Regions from separate parts of the Hyphomicrobium methylovorum genome, predicted to be linked through region 2. Evidence: predicted binding sites of a transcription regulator. Region 2 holds the regulator's gene; the other holds the start of a gene.

Region 1 (9,667 bases), 110 kb from region 2:
TATCGACGCCGAGACGTCCTTCAGGTTGTTCGAGCGCGCGCCGGTAACGGAGAGCATGCGCTTGGGATCAGGCGCGCGGTGCGTCTTCGGAATGGGAACGTAGCGCGTGCCGGAGAGATAGTCGCCGGTGATGCTGGTCGGCGTCGCCATGATGTCGGCGGGTGTGCCCTGCGCGATGACTTCGCCGCCGTGGATGCCCGCGCCCGGTCCAATGTCGACGACGTGGTCCGCCGTCATGATCGCGTCTTCATCATGCTCGACGACGATGACGGTGTTGCCGATGTCGCGAAGATGCTTGAGCGTTTCAAGCAGCCGCGCGTTATCGCGCTGATGCAACCCGATCGACGGTTCATCGAGAACGTACAGCACGCCGGTCAGCCCCGACCCGATCTGCGAGGCGAGGCGGATACGCTGAGACTCCCCGCCCGAAAGCGTGCCGGACGCGCGCGAAAGCGTCAGGTATTGCAGGCCGACGTCGTTGAGGAACTTCAGCCGGTCGCGGATCTCTTTCAGGATGCGTGTGGCGATCTCGGTCTGCTGCTTCGTGAATGTATTCGGAATCTCGGCGAACCAGTCGTTCGCGGTTCTGATCGAGAGATCGCAGACTTCGCCGATATGCTTGCCGCCGATCTTGACTGCGAGCGCCTGCGGTTTGAGGCGATAGCCATTGCACGCTTCGCACGGATGCGCCGCCTGATAGCGCGAGAGTTCTTCGCGCACCCAATCGGAATCCGTTTCCTTAAAGCGCCGCGCGATGTTGCCGATCACGCCCTCGAACGCTTTCTCGGTCGAATAATTGCGTGTGCCGTCCCAGTACGTGAAGACGACGTCTTCATCGCCCGAGCCGTAGAGGATCGCGAGCTGCACATGCTTCGGCAGACGCTCCCACGGCGTCTTCATCGATACCTTGTAGTGCTTCGCGAGGCTTTCCAGCGTCTGCTCGTAGTAAGGCGAGGAGGCGCCCGTTTTCGCCCACGGGAAAACAGCGCCCTTTTCGAGGCTCAGCGATCCGTCGGGCACAACGAGGTCGGGCTCGAAGCGGAGTTCCGAGCCGAGACCGTCGCAGACCGGGCAAGCACCCGCAGGCGCGTTGAACGAGAAGAGACGCGGTTCGATTTCGTCGATCGTGAATCCTGAGACCGGGCACGCGAACCGCTGCGAAAAGACGATGCGCTCGTGCGTGTCGTTCTTCGATTTGTTGGCGCCTTCCGTCTCTGATTTCGGCAACGCCTTATCCACGAATTCCGCAATCGCGAGACCATCGGAGAGCTTCAGTGCCTGCTCGAAACTATCCGCGAGACGCGTGCCGAGATCTTTCTTCACGACGATGCGATCCACGACGACGTCGATGTCGTGTTTGTACTTCTTGTCGAGCTTCGGCACGTCGCCGATCTCGTAAACGGTTCCGTTGACCTTGAGGCGCTGATAGCCCTTCTTCTGCCACTCGGCGATTTCCTTGCGGTACTCGCCTTTACGGCCGCGCACGACGGGAGACAACAGCAACAGACGCGTGCCTTCCGGCAATTCCAGCACGCGGTCCACCATTTGCGAAACGGTTTGGCTTTCGATCGGCAGCCCGGTCGCGGGCGAATACGGAACGCCGACGCGCGCGAAGAGCAGGCGCAGATAGTCATAGATTTCGGTGACGGTGCCGACCGTCGAGCGCGGGTTCTTGCTCGTCGTCTTCTGCTCGATCGAGATGGCAGGCGACAGCCCGTCGATATGATCGACGTCCGGCTTCTGCATCATCTCGAGAAACTGCCGCGCATAAGCCGAAAGACTTTCGACATAGCGGCGCTGACCCTCGGCATAGATCGTATCGAATGCGAGAGACGATTTGCCGGAACCTGAGAGGCCCGTGAACACGACAAGCGCGTCGCGCGGGATCTCGAGATCGACGTTCTTGAGGTTGTGTTCGCGCGCGCCGCGGACGTGGATCGTCTTCATCAGATCGGACCCCGGGCGGGCGGGAGACTTCTTGGACGGTGATTTCATGGGCGAAGGTCTATCCGAGGGCCGAGGAGGCGGCAATGCGGCCGTTCAGGAAGCCAGAAATGGCATTCTCCGGGCGGATTTCAATGGAATTGCCGCGGTTGGCTGCTGTCACGCTGTCGCGGCTGAGCTGCAGGGCCGGGCGGTAAGACCGCCCATCCTCGATAGGGTGAGCGAATGGAGACGGATCGGGGATCCAGCACAAAAAGTGCCGAAGACCCGATGGCGCGTCGGCCAAAGATGACGGAAGAATTTTTCTATCGCGCCACTCCCAACCCGCCGGGCGGCCGGCTCGACGAAGGAGAGTCGCCCGGCGCCAACAGAACCTCCGTGCGGCCGGTTCGAGGAAGGAGAGTCGCCCGGAGCAAACAAAAACTCCCGCCGCCCAATACTGAATACGCGTTCACAACGCTGTATGTGTTCCGCCACAAGGCCGGTATAAGGTGCGCTCAGCCAACGACGAACAAAAAGGCCGTTTCCATGAGCGACGCTTCCCTTTCGAAACTGAGCAACCCGTCTCATCCGGTGACGCGCACTCTGACGCTCATCAAATTGCTCGTTCTCGCGGTCTCTGTCGCCGCCGCAATCCCGACCGCGCGAAACCTCTATTTCTCGTGGACGAATGGTGTGCCGTTCGATCAGGTCGATCACCGGCTAGCGCAGGCCGCTTTGTTGGAGAAGAATTTCGATTGCAAGATCGATTACCGGTCGCTGTCGATGCAGGGCAACGCGCGCATAGAAGTCGGAAGCTGCAACAAGACGGGCGACATCTCGATCCGCGTGAAATCACCGAATGGCCAAATCAACTACGAATGGATTGCGTTCGATCGGTTGCCGAAGCCGAAGTCCGTGCAATCCGCAAGCTTGATGCCATGGCTGATCGCGAGCGCTTATGCAGGCGAGCGCAAGCCGCTGCCTGAAGGGTCGTTCGAAGTTGCGCAGGACGCCAGCGTGTTGTGCCAGGCGAAGGATTCCAACAACAACATTATCCGCGTCACGCAGACCGGCAATCAATGCGTTCGCGAAACGGTCTCGATCTTCCGCGGGTCGGTTGAAAAGAGCGAGTCCGTTCCGTGCGCTACAGCTTGCCCAATCAAATAGCGCATACGATGCGCGCCTGAGCGAGCTGGCTTACATCGCAGACTTTGCAGCAAGCCGTTATTGATACCGTCTTCGTTGGATTTCACTCCGGCGAAGACGTGCTGTTTCGCAATCACGCGATGGCGTTGAAAAACCAATCGCATCGAAACTCCGTTCGCGGGCGCGAAAATCTTTCGTAAAATTTGTGATCGCGGAAGCGTCGATGATGCCTTGACGTCATGCGATTTCAGTCCCAGATTTATTGATGTTACGGTGCTGTTGTCGTCATTCGGTCCTTTGAAAGAGGCGTCTCGGCCGGCGGGTCGACGAGCCGGGGACATTGGATGGCGAGCCAGTGGGGCGCATGCGGCGAGTGAGGCTCGTGCGTTAAATGGTAAGGCAGCAAGCGTGACACGGCGAAACTGTTCGAGGAGGACTATGACTCCACCGGGTTACAAACCTGGACCTCGAGACCTGATCACGAGGTCCGCAGTTTGAAGGGCGCTCTCGAGAAATTGGCCGCGTCCAAGCAAACTGTCGTTCGCACAATTTGGAATCTTCACACGAGGGCGGATGTCCGAGTGACACACCAGAGCCTCGCTTCAAACGTCCGGTTTTAGTCTGGGCGAACCATCGAAGGTAAAACCGAACCCCGCGCGGATCCAAGGACCCGGCGGGGTTTTGATTTTTGAGCGGGTAGAGTTTTCGCTGCACCCTCGTCATCCTCGGCTGAGCGCGACTTAGTCGCCTCGAAGACCGGGGATCCAGCGCAAAAGTCGCCGAAGGCGCAAAATCGCTGATCGCACTGCGTGGAAAAAACTTGGTCGGCTTTGCCGAGTCTCACGCTGGATCCCCGGCCAACATTCGCTTCGCTCATTCGGCCGAGGATGACGGAAGAAACGCGCTGGCGGCCGGCTCGACGAAGGAGAGTCGCCAGCGCCACAGAAACTCCGGCCGGCTCGACGAAGAAGAGTCGCCAGCGCCAAGGGAGGACTTCGCCCGGCTCGACGTTCGCTCTTCGGCCGAGGATGAAGATAACATTGGTCTTCCGGCCAGAACTCACTCTCACCCCACGACTGCATCCGGCGGCCGGCTCCGCGAAGCGGAGGCGCCGGATGCAGCAAACGAGAGCCTCAATCTTTGTGATTGGTGATCGCGACGAAGGTGTCGTCGTTCTGGCAGCGCCGCTCATGCATCAGGAAGTCGTAATATCCGCAGCGCCCGGTGCCCGGATAGGCACGACAGGCACCCGGACGCGCCTTGTAGATCGTGCAGCGGCGAAGTTTGGTATCGAAGAATTGGCAGATGCGGCCGTAATGCGGATCGCGCTTGCGGCGCATCAGATACTTATGGCCGTGGCCTTCGCGCGTGAATCGCTTCTTCGCCGTGCTGTAACCGAGGTTAAAGTAGGTCGCGAGCCGCTCGACGTCGCGCTTATTGAGAGCAATGACGGGATATGAGCAGCAGTACCCGGGGCAATTGCTACAATTGTACTGGGCCATCGTGCAGTCGCGGTGCTCCGGTAAGGCGCATACAACGACGCGCGTGAACGGCTATCGCCATACTCCAACGTGAAGACCAGTCAAGCCACGTCAGCGGTGATCGTGCGCTTTCTCAACATCGCGTCACAGGAAAGTTCGAGTCGAAGGGCGGCGAGCCTTGCCTCAGCAGGTCGCGCAGCCTATATAAGAACATTAGTAGAACAACGGCGGGACGGCGCTGACTTGGGCCTGAAGGATGAAAGGTCTGTGCAAAAGCTCGATCTCGTGCGCAGCAGGCGGTCCTAACCGCTAAGGTCGCCAAGAGATTCTCGCGTCCGAAGCTGATACAACCAGCGCGGACGCCGCTATGCCGGCAGCGGATGTCGCCAACTGAAGTTTGTAGGAGATGAGCACATGGCAGGCTCGGTCAATAAAGTCATTCTCGTCGGCAACGTCGGCAAAGACCCGGAAATCCGCAGGACGCAGGACGGCCGTCCGATCGCCAACCTGAGCTTGGCGACCAGCGAGACCTGGCGCGACAAGTCCTCGGGCGAACGCAAGGAAAAGACGGAGTGGCATCGCGTCGTTATTTTCAGCGAGCCGCTGTGCAAGGTCGTCGAGCAGTACGTGCGCAAAGGCTCGAAGCTTTACATCGAAGGCGCGCTGCAAACCCGTAAGTGGACGGATCAGTCCGGCGCCGAGAAGTATTCGACCGAGGTCGTGCTGCAAGGCTTCAGCGGTACGCTGACGATGCTTGACGGTGCCGGTGGCGGTCGCGGCGCGTCCTCGGGGATGCAGGAAAGCGGTCCCGATTACGGCAACGACGGCGGTTTCGGCTCATCGTCTGGCGGAGATCAGCGTCGCGTTTCGAAGTCGAGCGGCGGCGGTAAGAGCAGCAGCTTCGATAAGGCGCTCGACGACGAAATCCCGTTCTAAGCGTTTCGCATTCGAGCGGCCGCGGGCCGCTTCAGCGTCGCCGATCCGGTATCGGGTTTATCGAACGCACATCTACAGGCGCGCATCATCCGCGTGAACGAACCCGCTCACTGCGGGTTCGATTTGAGAAATTCGATGATCTGCGAGCGGACCTTGGCGTCCGAGATGCCGACAAACGGCTTCATGTTGTTATTCGGAACGACGCTATCCGGATTGGCGATGAACTTATCCAAAGTGCCTTCATCCCAGACGATCTTCGCGTCCTTCATCGACGGCGAATAGGAATAGCCCTCAACCGATCCCGCTTTCCGGCCGATGATTCCGTGCAGGTTCGGACCAAGCCGGTTGTCGCCCTCTTTCCACGTGTGGCAGGTGCGGCAGTGATTGTTGAAGACCTGTTCGCCCGACGGCTCCTCGGCAGCGGAAGCAGCAGTTGAGAGCGCCGCCGAAAGAAGAAATGCCGCCGCGATGACGATGATCTGCATAATCAATCCTCCGTGGTTGGCATAAATCTGATCTGTAGCGGGAAATATTCCCGAATACGTTGGAAACGCAAAAGGCCCGGTACTGTTCCGTACCGGGCCTTTCAGAGATTGCGCTGGATGAATCGCGGTTAGGCGATCGTCATTGGGCAGGCTTTGCTTCCGGATGGGCCGGTTGCGCCGCAGCCTTCGCTTTGTCGATGGCCGACTGAGCGTCTTCCTTGGCCTTCTCGAGCGCGGGGCCCGCTTTTTCCTTCGCCGACTCGTAGGCGTTCACAGCGGCGTCTTTCGCCTTCTGCAGGGCGGGACCGGCATTTTCCTTGGCCGCCTCGTAGGCATCCTTCGATTTATCGCGCAGCTCTTCGCCCTTTTCCTTCGCGCGCTGCACCCAGCCCTTGGGCGGAGTGATGCGTTTGAAAGCAGGCGCGGCCGTCAGCGTTTCTTTCGTCGCCGTGGGCATGACGACGTTCATCTTGCCGTCGGTGGATTCGATGCTGAGCGCAGAAATATCGACGCCGACTTTCTTCTCGCCCACGCCAAGCAAACCACCAACTCCGACGATGACGCCGACGATTCGATTGTCGCTTTCGACAATCAGATCCTCGATGTCGCCGAAGACCTTGCCGTCGCTGCCGTGAACGTTGGCGCCGAGAAGGCGGTCTTTCGCAAGATACTGCGTCGGCTTCTGTTCAGTGAAAAAGAAGTCTCCCGCCACAGCCGGAAGCACACCGGCCGAGAGCATGAAAAAGGAGAGCGCGAGATGATGAACTTTCATCGAATGGGGTCCCTGTTGCGATGATAAGCGAAGTGCCCGGTGGTCTAACATGGCCACTGGAGCAAGACGTGGGCAGCGCTTTTACAAAGCTATCCGTCTTTAGTCGCGACAAGCTCTGAGGGCTTATGTGGATGAGCTTTGCTTAGGTCCGCCCGTGCCGTATAAAATATTGAAAACACATGACAAATTTTGGCGGGCCTGCTAGCGTCATGTCGCCGCGCCAATGGCATTCGCGCACCAGTTGGGCTAAACTCAAAACCGCATCTTCTGCGCCGCGCGCTGATACTCGCGTGCATCCCGCCTTCGAGAAAGAACTGACCTTTGACCGATAGCAGCGACGACGAGAAATCCGGCGGCCGGGAGCCGAATGACATTCGCCCGATCTCCATCGCCGAGGAGATGAAGCGCTCGTATCTCGACTACGCGATGAGCGTCATCATCAGCCGCGCGCTGCCCGATGTGCGCGATGGTCTGAAGCCGGTTCACAGGCGCATCCTTTACGCGATGAACCGCCTGCATCTCGACTGGAACAAGAAGCATATGAAGTCGTCGAAGATCGTCGGCGACACGATGGGCGACTTCCATCCGCACGGAAACATGGCGATCTATGACGCGCTTGTGCGTCTTGCGCAGGATTTCTCGATGCGCGTGCCGCTGGTCGATGGCCAGGGCAACTTCGGTTCGATCGACGGCGACCCGCCTGCCGCAGAACGCTACACGGAATCGCGTCTCGCGAAGATCTCGCAGTTCCTGCTCGACGATCTCGACAACGACACGGTCGAATTTCGCGATAACTACGACGGCCGCTTGCAAGAACCGAGCGTGCTCCCGGCGAAATTTCCGAACCTGCTCGTCAACGGCGCGGGCGGCATCGCCGTCGGCATGGCGACGAACATTCCGCCGCATAACCTGGGCGAGATCATCGACGCCTGCATCGCAGAGCTCGACAATCCCGAAATCACGATCGATGAGCTGACGCAGATCGTTCAAGGCCCAGACTTCCCGACGGCCGGTCTGATCCTCGGCCGCGGCGGCATCCTCTCGGCCTACCACAAAGGCCGCGGCTCGATCATCATGCGCGCGCGCGTCAACATCGAGCACATCCGGAAGGATCGCGAAGCGCTGATCGTTACCGAAATTCCGTATCAGGTGAACAAGCGCGTCCTGATCGAGAAGATTGCCGATCTCGTGCGCGAGAAGAAGATCGAAGGCATCTCCGATCTCTGGGACGAGTCGAACCGCGAAGGCATCCGCATCGTTGTCGAGCTGAAGCGCGACGCCGTCGCCGACGTGGTTCTCAATAACCTCTACAAGTATTCCGATCTGCAGACGACGTTCGGCGCCAACATGCTGGCGATCAACGGCGGCCGTCCGGAAAGTCTGACGCTGCGTGACATGATCACGGCGTTCACCGCGTTCCGTCAGGATGTCGTCACGCGGCGCGTGAAGCATTTGCTGAATAAGGCGCGCGATCGCGCTCACGTCCTCGTCGGCCTCGCGATTGCCGTCGCCAACATCGACGAAGTCATCAAGCTCATTCGCCATTCCGCTTCGCCCGCTGAGGCCAAGCAGGAATTGATGGCGCGTGACTGGCCCGCGAAAGACATGGCGCCGCTGATCGAATTGATCGCAGACCCGCGCCACACGCTTTCGTCCGGGGGCACCTACAAACTTTCGGAAGAGCAGGCGAAAGCAATCCTCGAACTTCGTCTCGCGCGCCTCACCGCACTTGGCCGCGACGAGATCGCGGACGAATTGAACAAGATCGCGATCGAGATCAGAGAGTATCTTGCGATATTGGCATCGCGTGCGCGCGTCGTCGAAATCGTCAAGGGCGAGTTGACCGCGATCCGCGATGAGTTCGCAACGCCGCGCAAGACCGAAATCGTCGACATCGAAGGCGAGGTCGAAGACGAAGACCTCATTCAGCGCGAAGATTGCGTCGTCACCGTCAGCCACAAGGGCTATATCAAGCGCGTTCCGCTCGCGACGTACCGGGCGCAGAAGCGCGGCGGCAAGGGCCGCTCCGGCATGGCGACGCGTGACGAGGATTTCGTCACCCAGCTCTTCGTAACGTCGACGCACACGCCGGTGCTGTTCTTCTCTTCGCGCGGCATGTGCTACCGCATGAAGGTGTGGCGTCTGCCGGCGGCATCTCCGCAATCGACGGGCAAAGCGCTCGTCAACCTGCTGCCGTTGAGCCAGGGCGAAGTCATCACCTCGATCCTGCCGCTGCCGGAAGACAGCTCAACCTGGGGCGAACTCGAACTCATCTTCGCGACGCGCAGCGGAAACGTGCGGCGCAACGCGCTCACCGATTTCGAGAGCATCAATCGCAACGGCAAGATCGCGATGAAGCTGGATGAAGGCGACAGCATCATCCAGGTCGCGATCGCACGCCCCGAGCAGGATGTGCTGCTGACAGCCGCGGGCGGCCAATGCATCCGCTTCCTCATCGGCGACGAGATCCGCCTATTCAAAGGCCGTGACTCGACGGGCGTTCGCGGTATTCGCCTCGAAGAGGGTGACGAAGTCATCTCGATGGCGATCCTCGATCACTTCAGCGCACCGGCTGAAGAACGCACCGCCTATCTGAAGCAGGCGAATGCGCTGCGCCGGTCCGACGAGGCGGAAGACGCCGAAGTCATAGCCGAGACGGATACCGAAGCTGATCCCGAAGAGGTATCGGCCGACGCGGTGACGTTGCCGCCCGAACGGTTTGCCGAGATGCAGGCAGCGGAGCAATTCGTACTGACGGTTTCGCGAAACGGCTTCGGCAAGCGCACGTCGTCGTATGAGTTCCGCACCTCGGGTCGTGGCGGCAAGGGCATCCTCGCGATGGTTGCCAACGACAGAAACGGTCGCTTGCTCGCGTCGTTCCCAATTGGCGAAAGCGATCAGATAATGCTGGTAACAGACGC
Region 2 (9,667 bases):
TTACGGCAGTATTAACCTTGTCCGGTCGGCTCACGCGCTGGTTGCGTTGATGCGCGCCAGGGACTCTTCACGACCGAGAATTTCCAGCACGTCGAAGACGGGCGGTGAAACCGCGCGCCCCGTCAATGCGGCGCGGAGAGGCTGCGCAACGGCGCCCAGCTTCAGCCCGTTTGCTTCCGCGTGAGATTTGATCGCGGTTTCGAGAGCGGATGCATTCCAGCTATGCGCCTCGATGCCGGATAGAATTTCGTGAACCGAGCCGTTCGATGCGCGCCCCTCATCGTTCAGGAGCTTCGCCGCCTTGTCCTCAAACTTCAGCGGCCGCTCGGCGACGATGAACAGAGCACCGCCGACGAGGTCCGCAAGTGTTTTCGAACGCTCTTTCAGCGCGGGGATCGCACGCGCAAATTTTTCCCAACCCTTCGCCGCGAAACGCGCTTCAAGCTCCATCCCCGTCGAAATATCCGGAAGTTGCCGCTCGATCTCACGCGCAAGAGCCACGTCGGAACGCAAAGGCGCCTTGGGATCGGTTGCTGTGGCGGAAAGGGCTTTCACATCCATGTGGCGCAGCATCTCGCGCGCATGGTTCATCAGATCTTCGTTGGCCGCCGCGCGGATGTAATGCCCGTTGAGGTCGTCGAGCTTCTTGAAATCAAGACGCGCGGCGCTCTTGTTGATGTCATCGATATCAAACCAGCGGATCAGGTCGTCCGTCGAAATAATTTCGTCGTCGCCATGGCTCCAGCCAAGCCGCACGAGGTAGTTCCGCAGCGCCTCGGGCAGATAACCCATCGCGCGGAATTCCTCGATGCCCTGCGCGCCGTGCCGCTTCGAGAGCTTGGCGCCGTCCGCGCCGTGAATGAGCGGAACATGCGCGAACTCCGGCACCGCCCAGTCGAGTGCGTGATAAATCTGCGTCTGCCGGCCGGCGTTCGTCAAATGATCGGCGCCGCGCACGACGTGCGACACGCCCATATCGTGATCGTCGACGACGACCGCGAGATTGTACGTCGGATTCCCATCGGACCTGAGGATGATGAGGTCGTCCAGATCCTTGTTGGGAAATACAACGCGCCCCTGCACATGATCGGCAACAATCGTCTCACCGTCACGCGGAGCCTTCAGGCGGACGGTCGGCTTCACGTCTTTCGGTGCTTCGCTCGGATCGCGGTCGCGCCAGGGTGATAGAAAGATATGCGGGCGACCTTCAGCACGCGCCTTTTCGCGCGCGGCGTCGATCTCGGCGGGCGACGCGTAGCAATAGTAAGCCGCACCACGCTCCAGGAGCATCTGCGCAACCTCGCGATGCCGGTCGGCACGTGCAAATTGCGAAACGGCTTCGCCGTCCCACGTCAACCCAAGCCAGTTGAGGCCATCCAGTATCGCGGCAACGGCCTGCTCATTGTTCCGCTCACGGTCCGTATCTTCGATGCGCAGCAGAAACTTTCCGCCACGTCCGCGCGCATAGAGCCAGTTGAACAACGCCGTGCGCGCGCCGCCGATATGCAGGTATCCGGTTGGTGAGGGCGCAAAGCGAACAACGGGCGCGTCGGAATTCAGGGTCTCTGCCATTGGACCTTTTGCTTAAACGGAGGTTGAGGGATTTTCAGACCGCTCGTAGCATGGAGGGGCTGACAAGTTAAGGGGGCGGGGGAAACTGCCCGGGCCTTGAACGGCGGGCGGGATCATGTCGATCGAAACGCGCGGCATCGATGAGTCGATGGCTGCACCATCGCAGACTACGCCGCGCTTCCTGGCGGCAGCGATCGATCGTGAGCGTGAGCAGTTCTTTCTCTGGGCGCCCGTATGTCTCGGCGCAGGGATCGCTGCCTATTTCGCAATGCCTGCCGAGCCATCCATTTTCGTCGCAGCCGTACCGCTTCTGCTGATGCTCATTCTGCGGGCGGTGACCGTACGCGGCACACTCGCATCGGTTCTTCTGACAGCAATGATATTGGCGGGAACCGGATTCCTCATCGCCAAGCTGCGAGCCGAATGGGTGCGCGCGCCGGTGCTGACCAAGGTGATGCGCAACGTCGAAGTGACCGGAACCGTCGTGATGGTCGAAGCGAAAACGCCGCGCGGGCAGCGGCTGACGATCAGAGATCCGGCAATCTCCGGAGTATCGGCGGAGATGACGCCCGCCGTCGTGCGCATCCGGACGATGTCGTCGCGCGTTCTCGCATCGCCCGGTGACCGCATTCGCATCAAAGCAAACCTCTCGCCTCCGGCGCGCCCCGCACTGCCCGGAGGCTTCGACTACGCACGCACGGCCTGGTTCGATTCCATCGGAGCTGTGGGATACGCATTCGCGGCACCCGCGATCGAGGCACATGCCGAAACCGGCAGCCTTTCCGAATGGTATCGCCGCAGCATTGAAAATATCCGCCAGTCGATTGCCGTAAAAATCCGCGCAGTGCTGCCCGACGAATCCGGGGAAATCGCACTGGCCCTCATCACCGGCGAACGCGGCGGCATCAGCGCTGAGACCAACGACGCGTTCAAGAACTCGGGCCTCTTTCACATCTTGTCGATCTCGGGCCTGCATATGGTGATCGCGGCGGGCGCGGTCTTCTATTCATTGCGCTTGATGCTTGCCGCCATTCCGCGTGTCGCGCTGACACTGCCGATCAAGAAAATCGCAGCAGCAGGCGGCATACTCAGCTCAATCGGTTATCTCGCGATCTCCGGCGGCGCGTTCGCGACCGTGCGTTCAGCGCTGATGATCCTGATTATCTTCGGTGCTGTCTTGATCGATCGGCCCGCGCTCGCCCTGCGCAACGTCGCGCTTGCGGCCTTCCTGATCTTGGTGGTGTTTCCAGAGAGCTTGCTCGACGCTGGGTTTCAGATGTCGTTCGCGGCTGTGACGGCGCTCATCGCCTCGCATGAACTGTTGCGCCGGTTCGCCGGAACGCGCGCGCGCCCAAATCCTGTATTGCGGCTTGGTGGGTTCTTCGCCGGGATCGTTGCCTCCACGCTGATTGCAAGTTTCGCCGTCGCGCCGTTTGCCGCCTACAATTTCCATCAGAGCCAGCAATACGCCGTGCTCGCGAACATGATCGCGATCCCCATCTGCAACTTGCTCGTGATGCCAGCGGCACTCGTTGCGATGTTTCTCATGCCGCTCGGATTGGAAGGTTTGGGGCTGGTGCCGATGGGCTGGGGCATTCAGGGAATGACGTGGTGCGCAAACTACGTCGGCGCGCTGCCGGGTGCGGTCGGCCATCTCCCTGAGATCTCTCTCGCCTCGTTTGCGTTGATGGTTGCGGGCGGGATGTGGCTTGCGCTTTGGCGCACGCGGTTGCGACTGCTCGGCGTCGGCATTGCAGTTATCGGCGTGATGATCGCGCCTTGGATGCGACGTCCCGATATCTTTGTCGCGCAGAAAGGAACGCTCGTCGCCGTACGGGACGCATCAGGCAGCCTCTCGGCGCTTCCGGTGAAGAACGCGAAATACGATCTCGAACGCTGGCTTGAATACGACGGCGATTCACGCAGCGCCGCCGAAGTTCAGAAAATGTCGGCGTTCACGTGTGACAGCGTCGGCTGCACCGCACGCGTCAAAGGCGCAACGATCGCCGTTGCCCGGCACCCGGCCGCAGTTCCTGACGATTGCTTGAATGCCGACGTGCTTATTCTCGCTACGCCGAAGCCCGCCGAATGCGCCGTACCCGCGACCGTCATTGACGTGTTCGACCGCTGGCGCAACGGCGCCTACGCACTCTATCTCGATCAGGAGAGCAACAATCCAGAAGTGCGCGTGCGCTTCGAAACGGTGGCGGCCCGCCGTGGCGTCCGCCCCTGGAGCCCGACGCCGGAACGCAGCGCCGTGCATCGCGCAAGGCTCAAACCGGCAGGCGCGGCGTCATCGAATACCTTGCCCGTGCCCAACATTGCAAACGGCCCGGGCTCAAAAACATCCAAGACCGAGGCCGTTAGCGGAAACGCAGGAGCCCCGTCCGACGCCAGGTCCCCGCCGCCGTCCGCCGGACACTACGATGATCCCGGCGAAGCAGAGCACGACGCGGACGAGGGCGAATTTCAGTAGCGCCGCATAAGACCGACAAGCCGACCCTGTATGTCGATCTGGTCCGGCCCGAAAATGCGCGTCTTGAACTCGGGGTTCGCCGCTTCGAGCGCAACCGTCGAGCCCTTTTTGCGCAGCCGCTTCAGCGTCGCTTCTTCGCCTTCGACCAGGGCAACGATGATGTCGCCATTCTCGGCCGTGTTGCACCGCCGAATGATGACCGTATCGCCGTCATGAATACCGGCCTCGATCATCGAGTCGCCTTTGACCTCCAGCGCGAAATGCTCGCCGTTGGTCAGGATGTCGGGTGGCACGGCGATGTCGTGGGTATGATTCTGAATGGCACTAATGGGCGTACCCGCCGCGATGCGGCCCATGACCGGCACCGAAACTGTGCGCGCGTCGATGACATGTGACGGAGGCGTGGAGCCAAGACTGCTCCGCGGCGGCCCGGAGCCTTCGATGACGCTAGGCTGAAATCCGCGCTGGGGCGTTGCAGCGGCGGCCGGCGCTGGTGCAGCGAAAGCGGCCGGTTGGTTGTCAGGTAGCTTGATGACCTCGATAGCGCGTGCCCGATGCGGCAGGCGGCGAATGAAACCACGTTCGACCAGTGCCGTGATCAGCCGGTGGATGCCGGACTTGGAACGTAGATCCAACGCGTCCTTCATCTCGTCGAAGGAGGGAGGAACGCCGCGCTCCTGCATCCGTCCATGGATAAACAGCAGCAGGTCTTTCTGTTTTTCAGTCAGCATCGAGTGAGTTCTCGCCCCCGTTGAGCAGTCTGTCAGCTTGGCAGGCGCTATTCGCGCAACCTGCGTACCCATCGAAACGCAAGCACATGCGCGGTACATATCGTGTCTGTACACTACACGTTCTTGTCTCGTTCCGCAAGTCGGGGCAATTGGCAGTTTTCCACACCCGCAAAAATGAGACTGAGTACAGAGGCGCTCGTCGTGCGCTGCGCATCATTCGCGCGACGGATTTCAGGTGCCGAGACGGTTGTTGAACCCACGGCATGCGCTATCGCGCGTCAACGCAACGGGGATCGAACATGCGCGGCTGGTTTTCGCAGATCGTCATCGGGATCATCGTGACCGTTATCGGAACGGTCGTCGCAAACGCCATCGTCGGCAACGAACGCGGATCACGCCACATGCTCCCCGGCGTCCATACCCACGGCTCCGCCCGGCACTAAAGCGCCGTTGGCCTCGACCGTTCGCGAAGGCCCAGCACCCTCAACCCGAGACTTGCCAGATGCCGGTGGGAAGGCGGCAGGCCACGATCTCGGTGCGCTTGGTCACGTCGGTTCCGCTAAGCACCACAACGGCGTGGCGGCAAACAGAGCCGTGCGTATCCTTGAACGAGGAGACGGGCTTCACGAGGCCTGAGAGGCGTCCGTGGGCACGATGCCAGACGTAGCTCGAACCGTCGGCAACCTGGGTCAGCGCGTACTGCACGCTTTCAAGGGCCGCATATTCATCGACCTCGTCGAGCGGGGGAGGGGCGATCGCAAGTTTGGACGGCGCCAACGGGCGCTCATCCTTGACCGCGGGGCAATTCGGCGCCGCGGCGGCTGGCTCAGCGGCTCTCGCGAAACCGCTCATGAAGAAAATGGCCGCGACTAACGCGACAGCTGTGGCGCCAGTCGCGGCAAGGGGAAAAAGAGACGCATTTGAGGACATAACTCGACTCTCTGACGCAACCGCTACAAACAATCGCCGACAGGGCGACGAAGCGAGTGTGACTCGCTATGGTTAAGGCGATCTGAACATCGCGGGGGCGCTGTACTATTTTCAGGCGTCGTTACGCGTTAAAATCAATGATTGAGTAGGCAACATGAGCGGCAGTGAGAGCATGACTGAAGCGAGCGGGCAGGAACCGGACTTTACGGCTGCGGATGATCCGTTCGCATTATTTGACGTCTGGATGGCTGAGGCTGAAAAATCCGAAAGCGTAGACCCGAACGCCATGTCGCTGGCGACGGTCGATGGGGACGGCCTGCCGAACGTCAGAACCGTTCTGCTGAAAGGTGTCGACGAACCCGATGTCGCCGAGCGCGGCTTTCACTTCTACACGAACATCGAAAGCGCGAAGGGACGCGAGTTGCTTGCGTCGCAAAAGGCAGCTCTGCTCCTCTATTGGAAATCGCTGTCGCGCCAGATCCGGATTCGAGGCGCCGTCTCTCTCGTGTCCCACGAGGAAGCCGACCGGTACTTTGCCACGCGCCATCCCCAAAGCCGCATTGGCGCATGGGCCTCGCAGCAATCGCGCCCGCTATCGTCGCGCGAGGTGCTCGAGGCCAAGGTGAAGCACTACGAAGCGAAGTTCGGAGAGGGTGAGACGCCGCGCCCTCCTTACTGGTGTGGCTTCCGCGTGGTGCCGGTCGAAATCGAATTCTGGATGGCCGGCGACTACCGCCTGCATAACCGGATTGTCTTTCGCCGCGACGCGCCGCACGATTCCTGGCACAAGACACGCCTCTATCCCTGAGTGTCCGACGGAGCCATCGCAAAAAAGCTCCGTTTTGGCCGCTACGGGATAATGGGTTTCAAAGACGCCGCGACGGGGGATGGGACCGGCAATGTTGACGGAGAGCGTTGCGCAGGAACGGCCTAGAAAGCGGCGCCCGCGCGACCGTGTCCAATCCACGCGGGTTTATTACGCCGCTGGTCAGCCGCCGCTGGCGTTGGCCGTCTGGACAAGCCGCCTCGCGATCTTCGCTGCTGTCGCCGCTCTCGTGACGGCTGTCCTGCATCGCTTGACGATGATTGCCACGCCCGTCGCCATGACGATCGCTGCGGCCGTGATCGCCGGTGCGATCCTGGCCCTCGTGATGGCAGCCTTCGCAGGGCTCGATATCTGGATCACGGGTCGCCAGGGAACGGCGCGTGTCGTCTGCGGTGCGCTTGTCGCGCTGATGCTGTTAGCGATCCCCGCGGGACTTTGGGTGCTGAGCTGGAGCTGGCCCGAAATCAGCGACATCTCAACGGACGTCAACGAGCCGCCTGACTTCACCGACGCAAAGGAAGCGCGCGACGCGAAAGCCAACCCGACGGATTATCCAGGTGCGCGCGTCGCGGATCTACAACGCCAGAACTACCCGGACTTGAAGAGCCTCGTTCTTCCACGCTCGACGGATGAATCTTACGAGATCGTGCTGCAGGCGCTGACGAAACTGAAATATCGCACGACGTTGGAACTCCCGCCCGAGGACGAGGAAAACGCACCGGGCTTTATCGAGTTCTCCGATCACTCGCTCATCCTCGGGCTTTTCGACGACGTTGTCGTGCGCGTTCTTGCCGGAGAAGGATCCTCGCGCATCGACGTGCGATCGGCTGCCCGCTACGGACAGAACGATTTTGGCCGGAATGCCGAACGCGTGCGCGGTCTGCTGAAAGAAATTGCGGCGCGTTACGAAGCGTCCGTGCCGGATCCAGAGAAGGATGCGGCGCGCAAGGCAAAGGCGGAGAAAAACAAGGTCAAATCGCCGAAAGCTCGCGGTCCGGCGTCAAAGGCAGATCGCAGGCGACCAGACCCTTCTCGCGCAGGAATTCGACGTGGGCCTGAACGGAAAGCGTCGCAGCCGGGAGCATCTTCGGTTCGAGGTTCTGGTAGACCACGGGGACAATTCGACGAATAGTCATGGCGCCTTCTGAGAGCGCGGAGAGAATGGATTGCTCCCGCCAGCGCCGATGCAAAAGGTACGCTTTCACAGTGCGCTGGGGGTCGTAGATGCGGCCGCCGTGACCGGGAAGAAAAACGTCGTCCCGGCGATCGAGCAAGATTTCGAGCGACGTGACGTAATCGACCATTCGCCCTTCGGGCGGCGCAACCACCGTTGTATTCCACGCCATGACATGATCGCCGGAGAACAGCATCGGCCGGTCCGCAAGCGCAAAGCAGAGATGATCCGGTGCATGTCCTGGCGTATGGATCGCCGTCAGGGTCCAATCCTCTCCCGAGACGCTATCGCCGCCAGCCAGCGGAATATCGGGAAGAAACCCATAGTCGACGAAGATGCTGCCCGATGGACTATCCGCGAGGGCGATCCTGCTGGCATCAGAATCGCGTGGATAGGCGGCGACAATCGCGCCGGTTTCCGCTTTGAGTTTGGAGATACCATCGACGTGATCGCGATGGGCGTGCGTTGAAAAAATGTGCGTAATCGGTCGGCCGCCAGCGGCTCGCAGAATGGCCGCGCGATGGTCAGCATCATCCGGGCCTGGATCGATAATGGCGAGTGACGTCGAGCCGACGAGGTAGCTGTTTGTGCCCTTGAATGTGAACGGGCCAGGATTGTTGGCAACGATCCGCAAGATCCCCCGACCCATCGGCGAAGGTTCGCCATAGGCGAAGGCCATATCGGTCTTGAAATCGAGTGCGGCCAAGCGATTGCCTCCAAACCTCCGGTGCGGCGGCGACGGACCAGCGTGCGCCGAGTCCGCATTTGCCTGAGGCCAAATTCGGCGCACGGCAAATACCAGCCGGCACAGTGCCTAACAAATCACGAGGAGGTTGCAAGCAGGCTCGATGCCGCCGCGCGCATTGTGCGGGCAGGAAAGCATCTGGATTTCAATCGGATTGCGCAAAAGCCACGATGGCGCGTGCCTACGCACGGGGTCCATTCGGATCGGAGCAGCTTTCGGCTTGTGCTCGGCTCGCGTCCCTCTGTGCCAGAGCCGTGACCGCACGCGAACGCGCAAGCACGAGCTTCGCAGCCTCAGCGGCAAGGTGAGCGTGAACGGGATCGGAGTTCGCCAGAGGGCGCGAAAAGCGAATACCGGCTTTATGCCAGACGAGCCAAACAATGGTCCCCTCAACAGCCAGTTCCGGCGTCAGAGCAATGGTAACGGCATCTCCCGCAGCCAGTCCCGTAACGTGATCGGCGCGCAATCCCGTGCTCGAAAAATCCACGATGGCGATGCGGCGGGACACGCCCCGGCATTCCAAGATGGCAGCGGATTGAAGCGGAAGCCGTTCGTCATTTCTACGAAGGAACTGCCCCGTGATGCGCAAACTCTTCATGGTCGCTCCTTGCCAGTTGACGCGGATGGGAGAGCGCACGCGGCGCCTCGAGAGAGCAAACAAATAACACTAAAGTGCTATTTTGGTATTAACGGAAGCGTCGCCGGTGCGACTTCCGACGTGAGCGCTCGAACATATCTTGTGTGGCTCCTGATTTATAGTAATTTAGTGTTAATACTTTTCGATTCTAGGGAGACGAAGGAATGCGATCGGAGTTAGCCTAGCGGCGCGATCAAGTTGCTGGCGCGTTCGCAGTTCCAGTCGCGACCGCATTCATCGGTGCCAAGCTAACGACAGGAAAAAACCTCGGGCGGAAGGCGCCCGTGCTGAGAATGTCAGTCCTGTCGCCAATTGAAAATGACGCTGATGGCGACGGTGCGCTCGCGCGTACGGCCGTTCATATGATGTGTGAGCGGCGCACGCCCAACATTTCCGAATACCTCGTTCGCCGACATATCGAGCACCGCAAATCGACTGCGGTCGGCGCAGCGAAGCAATCAAAAATCCTGGTGCCGATGTGAACAACGACCGAGACGCGTCCGTGCCGAGAGACGGCCAGCAACAGCTAGCGGCGCGACCGCCGATTGTCGGCTGGAAGCAAATTCAACTGATTGA

Evidence for each region. Region 2 encodes LexA, which represses DNA repair genes until DNA is damaged. Its sites were predicted from a motif close to TGTTCNNNNTGTGTTCNG; they were not measured.
Region 1: the regulator LexA is predicted to act here: its motif matches at 4,760-4,777, upstream of DLM45_RS03110 (single-stranded DNA-binding protein).

The regions. Positions count from the first base shown of each region.
Region 1 covers NZ_QHJE01000001.1:598,997-608,663, reverse strand. The annotation lists gene uvrA (excinuclease ABC subunit UvrA) at 1-1,995, opposite strand, end outside; gene DLM45_RS03120 (hypothetical protein) at 2,473-3,093, shown strand; gene DLM45_RS03115 (YkgJ family cysteine cluster protein) at 4,206-4,574, opposite strand; gene DLM45_RS03110 (single-stranded DNA-binding protein) at 4,968-5,489, shown strand; gene DLM45_RS03105 (c-type cytochrome) at 5,597-5,974, opposite strand; gene DLM45_RS03100 (PRC-barrel domain-containing protein) at 6,114-6,746, opposite strand; gene gyrA (DNA gyrase subunit A) at 7,068-9,667, shown strand, end outside.
Region 2 covers NZ_QHJE01000001.1:489,485-499,151, reverse strand. The annotation lists gene gltX (glutamate--tRNA ligase) at 31-1,572, opposite strand; gene DLM45_RS02605 (ComEC/Rec2 family competence protein) at 1,688-4,048, shown strand; gene lexA (transcriptional repressor LexA) at 4,042-4,779, opposite strand; gene DLM45_RS02595 (hypothetical protein) at 5,079-5,222, shown strand; gene DLM45_RS02590 (hypothetical protein) at 5,263-5,631, opposite strand; gene pdxH (pyridoxamine 5'-phosphate oxidase) at 5,882-6,517, shown strand; partial or broken gene DLM45_RS16660 (DUF1499 domain-containing protein) at 6,597-7,415, shown strand; gene DLM45_RS02580 (MBL fold metallo-hydrolase) at 7,507-8,415, opposite strand; gene DLM45_RS02575 (PilZ domain-containing protein) at 8,636-9,052, opposite strand; gene DLM45_RS02570 (hypothetical protein) at 9,376-9,573, shown strand; gene DLM45_RS02565 (response regulator transcription factor) at 9,618-9,667, opposite strand, start outside.